4 regions of the Streptomyces sp. NPDC085481 genome follow, and region 4 is predicted to be linked to each of the others. Evidence: riboswitches for the same ligand, from Rfam matches in the RefSeq annotation. Region 4 holds a riboswitch; each other region holds the start of a gene.
The links. Region 4 has a riboswitch for cobalamin ahead of cobN (cobaltochelatase subunit CobN). Riboswitches for the same ligand answer to the same signal wherever they lie in the genome.
Positions count from the first base shown of each region.

Region 1 (4,562 bases), on a different contig from region 4:
CGGCAGGACGAGCCGGCCGCCCGCATCGTCGTCGTCGGCAACGGCACCGGCTCCCTCCCCGTACTCCCCGACGGCGTCACCGGCATCGAGCTTCCCGAGAACCGGGGCGTCTCCGGGGGCCGCAACGTCGCCATCCAGGCCCTGCGCGACGCCGGCGACGTCGACGTCCTCGTCGACCTCGACGACGACGGCCTCCTCGTCGACACCGACGTCTTCCGCCGCATCGCCGACCTCTACCAGGCCGACCCCGCGCTCGGCGTCGTCTCCTTCCGCATCGCCGACGAGACCGGCGAGACCCAGCGCCGCCACGTGCCGCGCCTGGGCGCCAAGGACCCGCTGCGCGGCGGCGAGGTCACCACCTTCCTCGGCGGTGGCCACGGCCTGTCGATGCGCATGCTCGACGAGATCGGCGGATGGCCCGAGGACTTCTTCTTCACCCACGAGGAGACCGACCTCGCCTGGCGCGCCCTCGACGCCGGCTGGACCGTGCGGTACGCCCCCGAGCTGCTGCTCCAGCACCCCAGGACCAGCCCGGCACGGCACGCCGTCTACTACCGGATGACCGCGCGCAACCGCGTCTGGCTGGCCAAGCGGAACCTCCCCGCGGTCCTCGTCCCCGTCTACCTGGGGGTGTGGATCCTGCTCACCCTGGCCCGTACGCGCTCCCTTTCCGGCCTCGCCGCGTGGTTCCAGGGCTTCGCCGAGGGAGCGCGCCGCTCCGGCGGGCCGAGGCGGCCCATGCGCTGGGCCACCGCCTGGCGCATGGCCCGCCTCGGGCGGCCGCCGGTCATCTAGCGGCCGGTCGCCTGGCCGCCGGTCGTCTGTCCGCCGGCCCCTGGCCGGCCGGTCACGACGTCGGCAGCTCCTCCCGGACCGTGCGGGCCGCGGCCACCAGGTGCTCGAGGGCCGCACGGGTCTCCGGCCAGGCGCGGGTCTTCAGGCCGCAGTCCGGGTTGACCCACAGCCGCTCCGCGGGGATCGCCGCGAGGCCCGTACGGAGCAGGTCGGCGGCCTCCTCGGTGCTCGGCACCCTGGGGGAGTGGATGTCGTAGACACCGGGACCGGCCTCGCGCGGATAGCCGTGGGCGGCGAGCTCGCGGGCCACCTGCATGTGGGAGCGGGCCGCCTCCAGGCTGATGACGTCCGCGTCGAGGTCGTCGATGGCGCCGATGACGTCGCCGAACTCGGCGTAGCACATGTGCGTGTGGATCTGGGTGTCCGGCCGCACCCCGCTCGTGGCCAGCCGGAACGCCTCCGTCGCCCACGCCAGGTACGCGGGCCGGCCCGCCGCCCGCAGTGGCAGGGTCTCCCGCAGCGCCGGCTCGTCGACCTGGATCACCGAGGTCCCCGCCGCCTCCAGGTCGGTGACCTCGTCCCGCAGCGCGAGCGCGACCTGCCGGGCCGTCTCCGCGAGCGGCTGGTCGTCGCGGACGAACGACCAGGCGAGCATCGTGACCGGACCGGTGAGCATGCCCTTGACCGGGCGCGAGGTCAGCGACTGCGCGTACGAGGTCCAGCGCACCGTCATCGGCCCCGGCCGTGACACGTCGCCCGCGAGGATCGGCGGCCTGACGTACCGCGTGCCGTACGACTGCACCCAGCCGTGCCGCGTCGCGAGGTACCCGTGCAGCTGCTCGGCGAAGTACTGCACCATGTCGTTGCGTTCGGGCTCACCGTGCACCAGGACGTCGATGCCGGCCTTCTCCTGGAAGGCGACCACCTCGCGGATCTCCGCCTCGATGCGCTCCTCGTACGCGTCGCCGCCGATCCGGCCCGCCCGCAGGTCGGCCCGCGCCGTGCGCAGCGCGCCCGTCTGCGGGAACGAACCGATGGTCGTGGTCGGCAGCAACGGCAGCCGCAGGTGCGCCCGTTGGGCCGCGGCCCGCTCGGCGTACGGCTGCGAGCGGCGGGCGTCCGTGGCGGTCACCGCCGCCGTACGGGCCCGCACCGCCGGATCGCGGGTCAGCGCGGACGCGGCGCGGGAGGACAACGCGGCCCGGTTCGCGGCGAGCCGCGCGGTGATCGCGCCGGGCCCCTCGGCGAGCCCGCGCGCCAGCGTCGCGATCTCCTCCGTCTTCTGCCGCGCGAACGCCAGCCAGCGCCCCACCTGCGGATCGACGTCCCGCTCGGCCGCCGCGTCGAGCGGCACGTGCAGCAGCGAGCAGGAGGCGGCGACGTCGACGCGGTCGGCGAGCCCGAGCAGGGTCGCGAGCGTGGCCAGCGACTTCTCCAGGTCGTTGATCCACACGTTGCGGCCGTCCACGACCCCGGCGACGAGCCGCTTGCCGGGCAGGCCGCCGGCCGCCGCGAGATCCTCCAGGTTCGCCGATGCAGGACCGGTGAAGTCCAGGGCGAGGCCGTCGACCGGCGCCTTCGCCAGGACGGGCAGCGCGTCGCCGAGCCGGTCGAAGTAGGAGGCGACGAGCAGCCGCGGCCGGTCGGCGAGGGCGCCCAGATCGCGGTACGCGCGGGCGGCGGCGTTCAGTTCGGCGGGCGTGCGGTCCTGCACGAGCGCCGGCTCGTCCAGCTGCACCCACTCCGCGCCCGCCGCCCGCAGATCGGCGAGCACCTCGGCGTACACCGGCAGCAGCCGGTCGAGGAGGGTGAGCGGTACGAAATCGGCCGGGGCGTCCGCGGCCGGCTTGGCGAGCAGCAGATAGGTCACGGGCCCGACCAGGACCGGCCGGGCGGTGAGCCCGAGCCCCAGCGCCTCGGTCAACTCGCCGACCTGCTTGGCCGAGTCGGCGCTGAACACGGTGCCGGGACCGAGCTCGGGCACCAGGTAGTGGTAGTTGGTGTCGAACCACTTGGTCATCTCGAGCGGCGCCACGTCCTGCGTGCCGCGCGCCATGGCGAAGTAGCCGTCGAGCGCGTCGGCGGCCACCGCGGCACGGTGCCGGGCGGGCACGGCGCCGACCATGACGCTGGTGTCCAGGACGTGGTCGTAGAACGAGAAGTCCCCGGTCGGCACTTCCCTGATGCCGCCCTCGGCGAGCCGCCGCCAGGTGGCGCGGCGCAGCCCTGCCGCCGTCTCCTGCAACCGGTCGGCCGTCACCCGGCCGTTCCAGTAGCCCTCGACGGCCTTCTTGAGCTCCCGGTTCGGGCCCTGACGCGGATACCCGTACACGGTGGTGGTCACGGAACTCTCCTTCGCGAGTCGTGTGAAGGATCCCGGTGGACCACGGGGACGCGAAGGAGCGCGGGACACACGGTGGGTGTGCCCGACGTCGCCGACCCGCCCTCGAGGTCACCGGAATCTCCGCGCGCGGTCGTCGCGCACGGGCAGTGGCAGGTCTTCGGACTCGCGAGCACGCCCGGCCCGGCCGACGCAGACGTCGACCGGCGGACACCTACTGGCCGTCGCTTCCCGGACCCGTCTCGGGTCCAGTGCTGTGTGACGGCGGTCGTTCCCGCTCACCGCTGCGGGGCAGTCCCGGATTTTCACCGGGTTCCCTCTTACGACGCATCCCGCCTGGAGGACGGGGCGAACCAGCTGCACCGCACACCCTACGCGCCGGGTGGGAGTGGCGCGTGGGGTTTCGGGGGTGAGGGTTGCGGGGCGGACTCGGGTCGGGTGGTGGGGCGGGCGTCACAGGCCGATGTCGCGGGCGCGCAGGTCGGCCAGGGACTCCCTGCGGACGAGGAGCCGGCTCGTGCCCGCCGAGACGGCGACGACCGGCGGGCGGCCGACCAGGTTGTAAGAGGAGGCCATCGACAGGTGGTACGCGCCGGCCACCGGCAGGGCGAGCAGGTCGCCCGGGTGGATGTCCGCGGGGAGGCTGACGTCCTCGGCGAGGACGTCACCGGCCTCGCAGTGGCGTCCCACGACCGTCGCCCGCAGCGGCCCGGCGGCCGAGGGGCGGCCGATCAGCCGCGGCACGTACCTCACCCCGTACAGCGCCGGGCGCGGGTTGTCGCTCATCCCGCCGTCCACGGCGACGAAGACCCGCTCGGGGGTGGTCTTCACCGCGAGGACCCGGTAGACGGCGACTCCGGCCGGACCGGTCACGGCCCGCCCCGGCTCCACGATCAGCCGCGGTACGGGCAGTCCGGCGCCCGCGCAGCTCTCGATCAGCTCGGCGCGGACCCGGCGGGCGAGCGCGGTCAGGTCGAGCGCGGGGTCGCCCGGCCGGTACGCGATGCCGTGGCCGCCGCCGAGGTCGAGCTCGGGCAGCACGACCCCGTGGGCGTCCCGGGTGCGGGCCATCAGGCCGACCAGCCGGCGCACCGCGACCAGATAGGGCTTGACGTCGGTGATCTGCGAGCCCAGGTGGCAGTGCAGACCGGTGAGTTGCAGCTGCGGCTGGTCGAGGATCCGGGCGATGGCGTGCTGGGCGTGGCCGTCCCGCAGGGAGAGACCGAACTTCTGGTCGTCCGAACCCGTGCGGATCTTGGCGTGGCCGCCCGCGCTGATGCCGGGGGTGACCCGCAGCATCACCTTCTGCCGGCCCTTCGGGCCCACGGCGGCGGCGATCCGGGCGATCTCCGCGGGGCTGTCGATGACGATCCGGCCCACCCCGAGGCGCAGCGCTGTCCGCAGGTCCTCCGGGGACTTGGCGTTG
Region 1 covers NZ_JBITTJ010000007.1:18,563-23,124, forward strand. Annotated here, with positions in the region: gene ACIGEZ_RS16615 (glycosyltransferase family 2 protein) at 1-795, shown strand, start outside; gene metE (5-methyltetrahydropteroyltriglutamate--homocysteine S-methyltransferase) at 848-3,139, opposite strand; cobalamin riboswitch at 3,287-3,492, opposite strand; gene lysA (diaminopimelate decarboxylase) at 3,590-4,562, opposite strand, start outside.
Region 1: another riboswitch for cobalamin. It lies ahead of metE (5-methyltetrahydropteroyltriglutamate--homocysteine S-methyltransferase); the one in region 4 lies ahead of cobN (cobaltochelatase subunit CobN).

Region 2 (4,562 bases), on a different contig from region 4:
GCGCCACCTCGTCGCCGAGGGGGCCGGCGCGGCGGGCGAGACCGACCCGGAGGTGGCCCGCCTGAAGTCGTCCGCCGCCATGGTGAAGGCGATCGAGAAGGCCGTCGCGTTCTACGAGGAGCCGCCGGCCAAGGGGATGACGGTCACCACCGACTGGTCCGAGCTCCGGCTGAGCGCCGACGACTGGGCCGAGGCGTTCGAGGCGGCGGAGCCGGGCACCCCGCACAACGAGGCGCGCGACCAGATCTGGGAGGAGCTGGTCGCGATCCTCTTCGACAGGCTCGGCAGCGACGACGTCTCGCCCGACGAGTTCCGCAAGGCCCTGCTGAACGACCGGGAGCTGGTCGACGCCCTCAACAGCGCGTGGCCCATGCTCGAAGCGGCCGACCTCGTCGGAGACCTGTGGACCGTGCCCGCGTACCTGCGGATGTGCGCGCCGTGGCTCGACCGTGACGAGGTACGGCTGCTGCAGCGTACGGACGCCCAGGCCTGGACGGTGTCCGACCTGCCGCTCCTGGACGCCGCACGCCACCGGCTCGGCAACCCGAAGGAGGCGCTGCGCAAGCGCCGGCACGCCGCGACCGTCGCCGCCGAGCGCGAGCGCATGGCCGGCGTCATCGACAACATCATCGCTTCCGACGCCGACGGCGAGGGCGCGGTGACGATGCTGCGCGGCCGGGACCTCCAGGACAGCCTGATCGACGAGAGCGCCCTGCCGAGCGCCGATCCCGAGCCGCTGGCCGGCCCGTTCGCGCACATCGTCGTGGACGAGGCCCAGGAACTGACCGACGCGGAGTGGCAGATGCTGCTGCTCCGCTGCCCCTCCCGCAGCTTCACCATCGTCGGCGACCGCGCGCAGGCCCGGCACGGCTTCACGGAGTCCTGGCAGGAACGGCTGGAGCGGGTCGGGCTCGACCGGATCGAGGTGGCCTCGCTCAGCATCAACTACCGGACACCGGAAGAGGTCATGGCGGAGGCCGAGCCGGCCATCCGCGCCGCGCTCCCCGATGCCAACGTGCCGACCTCGGTCCGCAGCAGCGGCCTCCCGGTCGTCCGCGGATCGGTCACGGAGCTCGACTCGATCCTCGACACCTGGCTCACCACCCACGCCGAGGGCATCGCCTGCGTCATCGGCGACCCCGCCTTCGAGCCGACCGCCCGGGTCCGCTCGCTCACCCCGAGCCTCGCGAAGGGCCTCGAGTTCGACCTGGTCGTCCTCGTCGACCCGGAGAACCTCGGCACCGGCATCGAAGGAGCCGTCGACCGCTATGTCGCGATGACCCGCGCGACCCGGCAACTCGTCATCCTCACGAGCTCGTGACGAGCCGCTGACAAGCCCCTGCCGAGGGCCGCGGACCTAGGTCCCGTGCGCCCGGTCCTACGCCCTCCGCCCGTTACGTCGTCCCCGTGGCCCGCCCTAACGTCACCGGCATGGAGACGACAGGGATCCTCGACGAGGCACTTCAGCGACTGCACGGCTCGGGGCCCGAGCGGGTGGGCCGGCTGACCAACCACGCGCCGATGGCCGTGGAGGCGCTGGCCGCCCGGGGGCGGGCGGGGGCGGTGCACCGGTGGCTGGACCTGTACGCACGGAAGCTGGAGGAGTTCCCGGCCGGGGTCGAGCCGGTGACGGACGCCGGCTGGCGGCTCGCGCTGGGGGATCCGCGGCGGGTCGCCGACTGGATCGACTACTTCGGCCGGGAGATCGGGGAGCGGCCGTGGCGTGACGTGCTCGCGCAGTGGTGGCCGCGGCTGCTGCCCGGGATGTACGGCGGGTCGACGCATCCGGTGATCCGGGTGGGGCACGCCGTGCGCACCCTGCTCGCCGGCGAGGTGACCGAGCCGCGCCTGGCCGAACTCGCGCACGGGCTCGGCTACTGGGCGGCCCGGCACCGCCCCGTATCCGGTCTCGCTCCCCTGCGCGGCGCCGACAGCGCGGCCGGCGCCCTCGACGCGGTGGTGCCCGTCGCCGAGCGGGACGGGGCCTTCCCCGCACGGCTCGACCGCGTCACCGGCCTGCCGGTGTGGGCGGCCGGTGTCACGGACCCGGACGAGGCCCGTCGCCGCCTCGCCGAACTCGTGCGGGCGGCCACCCACCGCTACGCCACCCACGGCCACGGCGAGGAGACGATGCTGGTCCACGCCGCCACGGCCCCCAACGCCGTCCTGCGCACCCTGCCCGCCCTCCCGAGGCCCCTGTGGGCACCCAGCCTGCACGCCGCCTGGACGGCGTCCGCCGCGGTGACCGCGATGTACGCACCGGACGCCCCCGTCGCCTTCGTGCCGCCGGGGTCCCGCACCGCCGAAGAGGTCTTCGAACTGGCCCTCGCCCACGGCGACGAACACGTCGTCAAACTGACCGACACCGCCCTCGACATCGGCGACGAGCAGGCCCTGGCAGCGGCCCTGAGGGCCGTCGAACTGAGCGAGCCGCTGCGCTAGCGGCCTGTCGTAGGCTGGCGGTGCAGCTGGTTCGCCCCGTCCTCCAGGCGGGATGCGTCGTAAGAGGGAACCCGGTGGGAATCCGGGACTGCCCCGCAGCGGTGAGCGGGAACGACCGCCGTCACACAGCACTGGACCCGGCACGGGTCCGGGAAGCGACGGCCAGTAGGTGTCCGCCGGTGATCCCGGTGGGCGTGCTCGCGAGTCCGAAGACCTGCCGCTGCCCGTGCGCCGGCATCCCGTGCGCGCGGAGCCCTTGCCGCGACTCGCGAAGGAGAGTTGACGTGGCCGATCGCACCGTCACGCGTCCCACCACCCGCACCGCCAAGACCCCGGACGACTCCCGGGTCGTCCTCGCCCACATCATGAGCGAGCACGACACCAACCTCTACGGGACCATCCACGGCGGCGTGATGATGAAGCTCATCGACGACGCCGCCGCGGCCGCCGCGGGGCGGCACGCCGACGGGCCCGCCGTGACCGTCTCCGTCGACCGGATGACCTTTCTCGCTCCCGTACGGGCCGGGGACCTGCTCAGTGTGGAGGCCGGACTCGAGCGGGCCGGGCGGACGTCGATGACCGTCGGCGTACGGGTCACCGCCGAGCGCTGGAACAGCTCCGGTCCCGCCGCCGAGGTCGCCACCGCCTTCCTCACCTTCGTCGCGATCGACGCCGAGGGACGTCCGCGGGCCGTGCCCGTCCTCGAGCGTGGTGAGGGAGTGCCCGTTTCCGATGCCCCCTGACATGAGCACGGATTCCGCTCGGCGTTCAAGGTCGATCAGGGGAGGTCAAGGTCACAGCGGTTTCCCCTGCTGCTCCTTTGACGCGCTGACCTAGCATCCGAGCATGACTGTGCTGCCTGACGACGGCCTTTCGCTGGCCGCCGAATTCCCCGCAGCGACCCATGCCCAGTGGCAGCGCCTCGTGGCGGGCGTACTGAGCAGGTCGGGCAAGGACGTTCCGGAGACCGAGGCCGAGGACGTCCTGTCCACCGCGCTCGAGGACGGCCTGCGGGCCCGTCCGCTGTATGGCGAGGGCGACGCCGGGCCCGAGCCCGGCCTGCCCGGGTTCGCGCCGTTCGTCCGGGCGAGCCGGGCCGAGGGGAACACCGCGGGCGGCTGGGACGTGCGCCAGCGGCACACGACCGCCGACCCGGACGCGGTCCTGACGGACCTGGAGAACGGCGTCACCTCGCTGTGGCTGAGGGTGGGCGCGGGCGGCATCCCGACGGCCGGGCTCGACCGGGTGCTCGGGAACGTGTACCTCGACCTCGCCCCCGTCGTGCTCGACGCCGGTCCCGAGACCGTGGCCGCCGCTAACGAGCTGTTCGACATCCACGGGCGGCGCGGGGTCGGCACCGACGCCGTGCGCGGCAACCTCGGCGCCGATCCGCTCGGCACCGAGGCCCGTACCGGCGCCGCGTACGACGGCGACGGCTTCCCCGCCGCCGTCGGTCTGGCCCGGCGCTGCGCCGAGGGGTACCCGGGGCTGCGGGCGCTGACCGTGGACGCCCTGCCGTACCACGAGGCCGGCGGCTCCGCCGCGCAGGAGCTCGGCAGCTCGCTCGCCACCGGTGTCGCCTATCTGCGGGCGCTCACCGAGGGCGGTCTGACGGTGGAACAGGCGCTCGGGCAGCTGGAGTTCCGGTACGCCGCCACCGCCGACCAGTTCCTGACCATCGCCAAGCTGCGCGCCGCGCGCCGGCTGTGGGCGCGGGTGGCGGAGGCGTGCGGCGCTCCGGCGGCCGGGGCGCAGCTCCAGCACGCGGTGACCTCGCCGGTGATGATGTCGGCCCGCGACCCGTGGGTGAACATGCTGCGCACGACGGTCGCCACGCTGGCGGCCGGGGTGGGCGGTGCCGAGTCGGTCACCGTGCACCCCTTCGACCACGCGCTCGGTCTGCCGGACGCGTTCGCGCGCCGGATCGCCCGGAACACCTCGACCATCCTCATCGAGGAGTCGCACCTGTCCCGGGTGATCGACCCGGCCGGCGGCTCCTGGTACGTCGAGCGGCTGACCGACGAGCTCGCGCACGCCGCCTGGGAGTTCTTCCAGGAGATCGAGCGGGCGGGCGGTCAGGCGGCCGCCCTGCGGGCCGGAACCGTCCGGGAGCGGCTGGC
Region 2 covers NZ_JBITTJ010000007.1:50,890-55,451, reverse strand. Annotated here, with positions in the region: gene helR (RNA polymerase recycling motor ATPase HelR) at 1-1,321, shown strand, start outside; gene ACIGEZ_RS16785 (questin oxidase family protein) at 1,432-2,442, shown strand; cobalamin riboswitch at 2,503-2,658, shown strand; gene ACIGEZ_RS16780 (acyl-CoA thioesterase) at 2,808-3,185, shown strand; gene ACIGEZ_RS16775 (methylmalonyl-CoA mutase family protein) at 3,289-4,562, shown strand, end outside.
Region 2: another riboswitch for cobalamin. It lies ahead of ACIGEZ_RS16780 (acyl-CoA thioesterase); the one in region 4 lies ahead of cobN (cobaltochelatase subunit CobN).

Region 3 (4,562 bases), on a different contig from region 4:
CCGTGCGGGGCCGTGGTGTCGGACGGGGGTACGAATGGACCGGACAGCACGCCCTCCAGCGAGAGCAGCTGCCGGGCCGCCGCTGTCAGGCGACCGCGGTCATGGGCGACGACCTCAGGGCGGAGCAGGGCGTCCGCGACCGCGAGGAGCAGCCAGGCCCGGCCGCGGCTCCACCCCCGCCCCGGCTCCTCGCACGGCTGCCAGCCGGCGCCCCCTTCCTGGAACCGCCAGGCGGGGACCGGTTCCCCGCCGGCCGCGAGGCACAGGTCCAGGTGCCGGTGGAGGTGCTCGGCCGCGGCCCCGGGCGCGACCCCGGACAGCAGCGGTACGGTCCCGGGCACTCCGTCGGCGCGGGCCTGCAGCCGGGAGCCGCCGAAGGCGTCGCCCCAGGGAACGAGGCCGAGTTCCGGGTGGCGGGCCGCGAGAACGGCACGGGCGGCCCGCTCCTGGAGCGCGGCGGCTCCCGCGTCGCCGTCGGCCAGGGCGGTCGGGTACCAGAGGATCAGGCCCCGGGTGACGGTGTCCGCGTCGGCCCAGGGCGCCAGAACCGTCATACGCCCGGCGGCCGCGCGCCGATCGGCCGCCGTTCCGCTGTACCGGGCCCGCAGCCACAGCAGTCCGGCCCAGAAGCCGCCGGTCCAGGATCCGCCGCCGGTCGTCTTCCAGACCCCGTCCCGGGGATCCGCGTACAGCGGGAACCGCTCCCCGACCTGGGACTCGGTGGTGGTGACGCGTTCCATCACGGCGGCCAGGGCCCGGTCGGCCCAGTCGCCCACGACGCCGCTCATGCGGCGGACACCCGGTCGCGACGGGACCACGCGTACGCGACGGCCGCGGCGGCCGTGAACTCGGCGGCCACGAGCAGCCAGCCCAGGCCGTAGTGGCCGGCCTCCGCGAACGGCGCGAACGCGGCGGGGCCGATCGCGAATCCGGCGAAGAAGCCCGCCGCGACGAGGGCCGAATCCTGGCCGGCCCGGCCCGGTTCGGCCCGCTGCATCACCAGCACCATGGACACGGCGTTCGCCGAGACCGCGAACACGCCCACCGCGACGGCACCGGCCCACACCAGGGGGCCCGCCCACCGCGCGGCACCGATGAGGGCCGCCGCACCGACGGCCCCGCACGCCAGGAGCGCGGGCAGCCACTCGGCCCGCCCGGGCCGGGCGGCCCGGGACCACCCGACGCGGCCCACGATCCCCGTGACGCCGAGGACGGCGACCAGGACCGCGGCGACGGCCGGTCCCAGGTCCAGCGGCCCCGACCCGTACAACGCGAGATACGTGTTGACCGAGGCGATCCCCGCGCCGAGGAAGAGTGAGTAGCCGCACAGCCAGGCCGTCATGCCCCGCGGAGCCCGCACACGGCCGGCGGGGGACGCGGGCGGCTCGGGATCGGCGGGCAGGGACCGGTGCGCCCACCCTGCGGCCAGCAACGCCGCGCACGCGGCCGTCCACACGGCGGCACGCCAGCCCAGACCGGCGGCGAGCCCGGCCAGCGGAAGTCCCGCCGCGAAGGCCCCGAGCTGCACGCCCGACTGCTTCATGCCGGTCACGGCTCCGCGCCGGCCGGGGGCCACCGCGGCCAGGACGGCCTTGTTGGTGGCCGGGTTGGCGAGCGCCTGCGGCACCCCGCCCAGGGCCACCGAGCCAAGCAGCAGCCCGGCACCGGGAGCCGCACCGATGAGAGCCAGGGCGGCGGCCGAGGCCACCAGCAGCAGCACCAGCGAGCGGCGAGGCCCGGTCCGGTCCACGATCCGCCCCCCGACCGGGGAGAGGAGGGCGGCGGTGCCGAAGCCGACGGTCGTGGTCAGACCGAGCACGGCCGGCGAGACACCCATGTCGTCCACCAGACGCGGGCCGAGCGCCCCCAGCAGGAACAACTGGAGCATGGAGAACGCCATCGCGCAGGTGAGCAGGGCCGTGAGCCGCGGATTCGCCCGCCCGTCCGGCGGGGCGGCCGCCTCCGTCCCGTGTGACACCACAGATCTCGTCTCCGTTTCTCGCGGTGCGCTGGGGGTGATACGAACCGGTCGGACAGTCAGTCGTGGGCGGTCTTCCGCGGGTTCCCGACGACCCCTATGGCGTGAAACACACCGCGCGGCCACCGGCCGGGCGGGGCGGCTCCCGAGCCATCGGCCCCACGGCGCCCGGTCGGAGCGACCGCGCTGCCGGCGCCTCCGCGCGCCGTCCGCGTGCCCCGTCCGCGCGCCTGGCTCCGCTTGTCACTGCCCATGAGGGCCCGTTAGGGTCGCCACGCCTTGGTGAGCGGGAAATCCGGTGCGAAACCGGTGCGGCCCTCGCCACTGTGACCGGGAAGTCCGGCTCCAGCCCTCGCGGGCAGCCACTGGGTCCTCGGACCCGGGAAGGCGGAGCACGGGCGGTGGTACCCGTCAGCCAGGAGACCGGCCAGGGCACGTCAACCATCCACGAGGTGCTGGAGAGGGTTCGCTGAACCATGCACATAGCCGAGGGTTTCCTTCCTCCGGCGCACGCGGTCGCCTGGGGCGTCGCATCCGCGCCGTTCGTCGTCCACGGAGTACGGTCACTCAGCCGCGAAGTGAAGGAGCACCCGGAGAGCACGCTGCTCCTGGGCGCCTCCGGCGCTTTCACGTTCGTGCTGTCCGCTCTGAAACTGCCTTCCGTCACCGGTAGTTGCTCTCATCCCACCGGCACCGGTCTCGGTGCCATCCTGTTCCGGCCGCCGATCATGACGGTCCTCGGCACCATCACCCTGCTCTTCCAGGCCCTGTTGCTCGCACACGGCGGTCTCACCACCCTGGGCGCCAACGTCTTCTCGATGGCGATCGTGGGCCCCTGGGCGGGCTACGGCGTCTACCGGCTCCTTCGCCGGTACGACGTCCCGCTGATGGTGACGGTGTTCTTCGGCGCGTTCGTCGCCGACCTCACCACCTACTGCGTCACGAGTGTGCAGCTCGCGCTCGCCTTCCCCGACCCGAGCAGCGGTTTCGCGGGGGCGCTCACCAAGTTCGGCTCCATCTTCGCCGTCACGCAGATCCCGCTCGCGGTCAGCGAGGGCCTGCTCACCGTCCTCGTGATGCGGCTGCTCGTGCAGTCCAGCAAGGGCGAGCTCACCCGGCTCGGCGTGCTCGTGACCGGTGGCAGGCGGGACCGTCGGGCCGACGCCGACGCCGAGGCGGTGGCCCGATGAGCCGTAACGCCAAGATCAACACGGTGCTGCTGCTCCTCGTGGCGGCCCTCGCCGTCCTGCCCCTGGCCCTCGGCCTCGGCGACCACAAGAAAGAGCCGTTCGCCGGAGCGGACGCCGAGGCGGAGACGGCGATCACCGAGATCAAGCCGGACTACAAGCCCTGGTTCTCCCCCCTCTACGAGCCTCCGTCGGGCGAGATCGAGTCGGCGCTCTTCGCCCTCCAGGCCGCCCTCGGCGCGGGTGTCCTCGCCTACTACTTCGGCCTGCACCGAGGCCGTCGGCAGGGCGCGGAGCGGGCACGGGCAGCAGGCGACGGCGACGGGGGCCGGGTCTCGGCCGGGGACGCCGCGGACGGCGCCCCGTCGGGTGCGGCGACCGAGCGGTCCTGAACGACCGTGCTGCCGATCGACGCGGCGGCGCACAGCAGTCGCTGGCGCCGCCGCCATCCCGTGGACAAGGCCGTGCTCGGACTCGGCCTGACCCTCCTCGCCATCTCGCTGCCACCGTGGCCCGGCGCGGCCCTCGTCCTGATCGCGGCGCTCGCCGTGCTGCTGGGGCCGGCGGGCGTCCCCGCCCGGCGGCTGTGGCGCTCCTACAAGGTTCCGCTGGGCTTCTGCGTGACCGGAGCCGCCACCCTGCTCGTCCAGGTCGGCGGGCCCGAGGGCCTGGTGGCCCTCGCCCCTGGCGGCCCGGCCCGCGCCGGGGAGTTGCTGCTGCGCACCTCGGCCGCCTCCCTCGGCGTCCTCCTCTTCGCGTTCACCACTCCGATGTCGGATCTGCTGCCCCGCCTGGTCCGCGCCGGGGTGCCCGCGCCGGTCGTGGACGTCGCCCTCGTCACGTACCGCATGAGCTTCCTGCTCCTCGACTCGGTCCGCCGCATCCGGGAGGCGCAGGCCGCCCGGCTCGGACACACCACGAGGGCGGCGACCTGGCGCTCTCTCGGGGGGCTCGGCGCGACCGCGTTCGTCCGCGCCTTCGACCGCGCCGCCCGGCTCCAGGACGGACTCGCCGGACGCGGTTACGACGGGACGCTGCGGGTCCTGCTGCCCGAGGTCCGGATCTCCGGCCGGTTCGTCGCCGCGAGCCTCACCCTGCTCGCCGCCCTTGCCACCCTCACCCTCGTACTGCACTCGTACGGGAAAGGCAGCTGACATGAGCGAGCTCCCCCTCGTCGCCCTACGCGACGCGTCCTTCGCGTACGAGGACGGCCCCACCGTGCTCAGCGGTCTCGACTTCGACATCCAGGAAGGCCGTGCCCTCGCACTGCTCGGCCGCAACGGAAGCGGCAAGACCACGCTGATGCGGCTGCTCAGCGGCGGGTTGAGACCACGCACCGGGCAACTGACGCTGCACGGGCAACCGGTGGCGTACGACCGGAAGGGCCTGACCCGGCT
Region 3 covers NZ_JBITTJ010000009.1:42,219-46,780, reverse strand. Annotated here, with positions in the region: gene ACIGEZ_RS20065 (sugar ABC transporter permease) at 1-788, opposite strand, end outside; gene ACIGEZ_RS20060 (MFS transporter) at 785-1,981, opposite strand; cobalamin riboswitch at 2,242-2,425, shown strand; gene ACIGEZ_RS20055 (energy-coupling factor ABC transporter permease) at 2,455-3,168, shown strand; gene ACIGEZ_RS20050 (energy-coupling factor ABC transporter substrate-binding protein) at 3,165-3,557, shown strand; gene cbiQ (cobalt ECF transporter T component CbiQ) at 3,564-4,319, shown strand; gene ACIGEZ_RS20040 (energy-coupling factor ABC transporter ATP-binding protein) at 4,321-4,562, shown strand, end outside.
Region 3: another riboswitch for cobalamin. It lies ahead of ACIGEZ_RS20055 (energy-coupling factor ABC transporter permease); the one in region 4 lies ahead of cobN (cobaltochelatase subunit CobN).

Region 4 (4,562 bases):
CGGCGAGCACGGCGACCGTGCGCCCGGCGTCGAGGTGGGCGGCGAGCCGCTCCGAGGCCTCCTCGTAGAAGTCGTCGAGGGCGCCGCGGTAGCCGCCGGGGTGGTCGGTGGTCTCCACCGTGAGCGGGTACATCAGCCGCTCCTCGATGTGGTCCTCGCGGAGGTGCTCGGCCGCGATCGACCGGGCGATGGACCGCCCGTGGCGGGCCGAGTGGTACGCGATCACGTCGGCGGCCGCGATCGCCTTCACGGCGGCGACCGTCATCAGGTTCGGGTCGCCGGGCCCGAGCCCGACCCCGTACAGCTTCCCGCTCATGCCTGGGTCTCCCGGGTCTCCTGGATCTCCGCCTCGTGGGCGATCGCGTTGATCGCGGCCGCGGTCATGGCGCTGCCGCCGCGCCGGCCCCGCACGACCAGGTACTCGAGGCCCAGCTCCTGGGCCGCCAGGGCGTCCTTCGACTCGGCGGCGCCGATGAAGCCGACCGGGATGCCGAGGACGGCCGCGGGCCGGCCCGCGCCCTTCGCCACCATCTCCAGGAGGTGGAACAGCGCCGTCGGAGCGTTGCCGATGGCCACGACCGACCCTTCGAGCCGGTCCCGCCACAGCTCCATGGCCGCCGCCGACCGCGTGGTGCCGAGCTCGGCGGCGAGCGCCGGGACGGACGGGTCGGACAGGGTGCAGACCACGTCGTTGCCGGCGGGCAGCCGCTTGCGGGTGACCCCGCTCGCGACCATCTGCGCGTCGCACAGGATGGGCGCGCCCGCGCGCAGGGCGGCGCGGGCCGCGGCCACCACGCCGGGCGAGTAGGCGATGTCCCGGACGAGGTCGGTCATGCCGCAGGCGTGGATCATCCGCACCGCGACCTGCGCGACGTCGGCGGGCAGGCCCGCGAGGTCCGCCTCGGCGCGGATCGTGGCAAAGGACCGGCGGTAGATCTCCGTGCCGTCCTTCTCGTACTCGAACATCCTGTTCTCGCTCATCTCGTGGTGCGGGCCGTGGCTACTGCTTCGGTCAGGGAGGTACGGGGGGTGGGGACGCCGTCCACCAGGTAGTCGCCGTCACCGGTGGCGAGGACGTCGACCCAGGCGCCGTGTGGGTGTCCGCAGCGCCGCTCGCACCCGGAGAAGTGCACGGGCAGCTCCCCCCGGGGCGCCCGCGCGGCCTCCGCCCGCACGTCGGCGAGCGACTTGGCGCAGCCGGGGCGACCGGTGCAGGCGCTGACGCCGACGGAGGGCGCGTCGGGGCGGGTGATCAGCCCGTACGAGGCGAGCTCGGCGAGCCGTCCGTGCCCGGCGGCGACGACCACCCCGCGCCAGGGCGTGAACCGCACCTCGCCGGCCGGCAGCAGCGCCCGCAGCTGAGCGGCGGTCAGCCGCCCGAGCGGCGCGAGGACGTGCAGGGCGCGGGGTCCGAGGGGTCCGGGGAGGAGCGGCGGGGGTACGGGCCGCGGGAGTACGGGTACGGGCTCGGCGCCGATCCCGGCGCGCGCCAGGGCGCCGGCCGGGTCCGGTCGGTGCCCCTCGGGCAGCTCGCGCACGCGCCAGGCCCCGTTGCCCGCGGCCCGGGCGGCGTCGAGGAACGCCCCGGCGGCGGCGAGGGCGGCACGGGGCGCGTCGGCGGCGGCGATGCGGAGGACCGGCCCGCCGACGCGCAGCAGCACCGTCGGCCCTTCTGCGAGCAAGGTCACATCCCCGCCGAGCCCCGCGACATCGCCCCGCCCGTCGTCCAGGACGAACAGGAACCGCCCCGAGAGCGCCGCCGTCCAGGGCTCGGCGCACAGCAGGGCGTCCAGCTCCCGGGCCCACAACTGCACGTCCGCGTACCCGAGTCCGTCCAGCCCCGCGGCCGGCGAGGCGACGATGTTGCGGGCCCGCTCGTGGGTGGGGGAGGGCAGCAGCCCGGCCCGGTCGAGCAGGCCGGCCAGCGCACCGCCACAGCCCTCACCGAGCCCGCGCAGCTCCACGTTCCCGCGCGAGGTGACGCTGACGCACCCGTCGCCGAGCGACTCCGCCGCGTCGGCGAGGACCTCGACCTGATGCGCCGTCAACCGCCCGCCGGGCAGCCGCAGTCGGGCCAGCCGGCCGTCGTCGGCGGAGTGCAGGCGCAGCGCACCCGGGCAGGCGTCGCCGCGGTCCCGTATGAGAGGTTCGCCCGGTTCGGGCGAGGTGCGTGGGGTGGCCGGCATGGCGGCGAGCATACCCACGGCCACGTCCGCTCCCACCTGCTCGGACGACGGGTGTGACGGGCGCGACGCGGGGGACGCGAGGTGCCGCGGCGGGCCCGGCGCGGCGGCGCCGCCCCCCGGCGGTGTGACCCGGCCGACTCCCCGCCCCCGCCCCACCGACCGCGCCACGATCTAGGATGCAGATCGGCATGGGGTCCCAGGACCCCGGGGAGGAAGCCCGGTGTGAATCCGGCGCGGTCCCGCCACTGTGAGCCGGTCCCGTGTTCCGGGGCCGGTGAGTCAGGAACTCCCGCCGTCCATACGACCACCCGGGGCGCGGACAACCCCGAGGAAGGGCCTGAGCTCGCCATGCTCCTGCTGCTGTCGCACTCCGACACCGACCTGCTCAGCGCCCGAGCGGCCACCGCCGCCGCGCCCGACTCCCCGGTCCGGTACCGGTTCGCCAACCCCGCCCGGCTCCCGCTCGCCGACCTGCCCGCCCTGCTCGAAGGCGCCGAGCTCGTCGTCGTCCGCCTGCTCGGCGGGCTGCGGTCCTGGCAGGAGGGCCTCGACGCGGTCCTGGCCGCCGGGAAGCCGGTGGTGGTGCTCAGCGGCGAACAGGCGCCCGACGCCCAGCTGATGGAGGCGTCCACCGTCCCCGTCGGCGTCGCCACCGAGGCCCACGCCTACCTGGCGCACGGCGGCCCGGGCAACCTGGAGCAGCTGGCCCGGTTCCTGTCCGACACGGTGCTGCTCACCGGTCACGGCTTCGAGCCCCCGGCGCCCGCGCCCACCTGGGGCCCGCTGGAGCGCGTCTCCAAGGCCGCGGACGGCGCCCCGACCATCGCGGTGCTCTACTACCGCGCCCACCACATGAGCGGCAACACCGCCTTCGTCGGCGCCCTGTGCGACGCCGTCGAGGAGGCCGGCGGCCGGGCCAAGGCGCTGTACGTGGCCTCCCTGCGCGCCCCCGAGCCGGAGCTGCTCGACGAGCTGCGCGGCGCCGACGCGATCGTGACCACCGTCCTCGCCGCCGGCGGCACCAAGCCCGCCGAGGCGCAGGCCGGCGGCGACGAGGAGGCCTGGGACGCGGGCGCGCTCGCCGCGCTCGACGTGCCGATCCTGCAGGCGCTGTGCCTGACGGGCTCGCGCGCCGCGTGGGAGGAGAACGACGAGGGCCTGTCGCCGCTGGACGCGGCGAGCCAGGTCGCCGTCCCCGAGTTCGACGGCCGGCTGATCACGGTCCCGTTCTCGTTCAAGGAGATCGACGAGGACGGCCTCCCGGCATACGTCGCCGACGCCGAGCGCGCCGCCCGCGTCGCCGGCATCGCCGTACGGCACGCCCGCCTGCGCCACATCCCGAACGCCGAGAAGAAGCTGGCGCTCGTCCTGTCCGCGTACCCGACGAAGCACTCGCGGATCGGCAACGCGGTCGGTCTGGACACCCCCGCCTCCGCGGTGGCGCTGCTCGACCGGCTCATCGCGGAGGGCTACGACTTCGGCCCGGTCGAGGACATCCCGGGCCTGGTGTCCGGCGACGGCGACGAGCTGATCTACGCCCTGATCGAGGCCGGCGGCCACGACCAGGACTGGCTCACCGAGGAGCAGCTGGCCCGCAACCCGGTCCGGATCCCCGCGGCCGACTACAAGCGCTGGTACGCCGAGCTGCCGGCCGAACTGCGCGCGCAGGTCGAGGAGCACTGGGGCCCGGCGCCCGGCGAGATGTTCCTGGACCGGTCGCGCAACCCGGAGGGCGACATCGTCCTGGCGGCGCTGCGCCGCGGGAACCTGCTGATCCTCATCCAGCCGCCGCGCGGCTTCGGCGAGAACCCGATCGCGATCTACCACGACCCGGACCTGCCGCCCTCGCACCACTACCTGGCGGCCTACCGCTGGATCGCCGCCCGCGCCGAGGACGGCGGGTTCGGCGCGGACGCGATGGTGCACCTGGGCAAGCACGGCAACCTGGAGTGGCTGCCCGGCAAGAACGCGGGCCTGTCCGCCGCGTGCGGCCCCGACGCGGCGCTCGGCGACATCCCCCTGGTCTACCCGTTCCTGGTCAACGACCCGGGCGAGGGCACCCAGGCCAAGCGCCGGGTGCACGCGACGCTGGTGGACCACCTGGTCCCGCCGATGGCCCGCGCCGACAGCTACGGCGACATCGCGCGCCTGGAGCAGCTGCTCGACGAGTACGCGCAGATCAGCTCGATGGACCCGGCGAAGCTCCCGGCGATCCGGGCGCAGATCTGGACGCTGATCCAGGCCGCGAAGCTGGACCACGACCTGGGGCTCGCCGACCGGCCGGACGACGACGGCTTCGACGACTTCCTGCTGCACGTCGACGGCTGGCTGTGCGAGGTCAAGGACGCCCAGATCAGGGACGGTCTGCACGTCCTC
Region 4 covers NZ_JBITTJ010000002.1:282,260-286,821, forward strand. Annotated here, with positions in the region: gene ACIGEZ_RS07135 (precorrin-2 C(20)-methyltransferase) at 1-316, opposite strand, end outside; gene ACIGEZ_RS07140 (precorrin-8X methylmutase) at 313-981, opposite strand; gene ACIGEZ_RS07145 (cobalamin biosynthesis protein CobG) at 978-2,198, opposite strand; cobalamin riboswitch at 2,360-2,494, shown strand; gene cobN (cobaltochelatase subunit CobN) at 2,535-4,562, shown strand, end outside.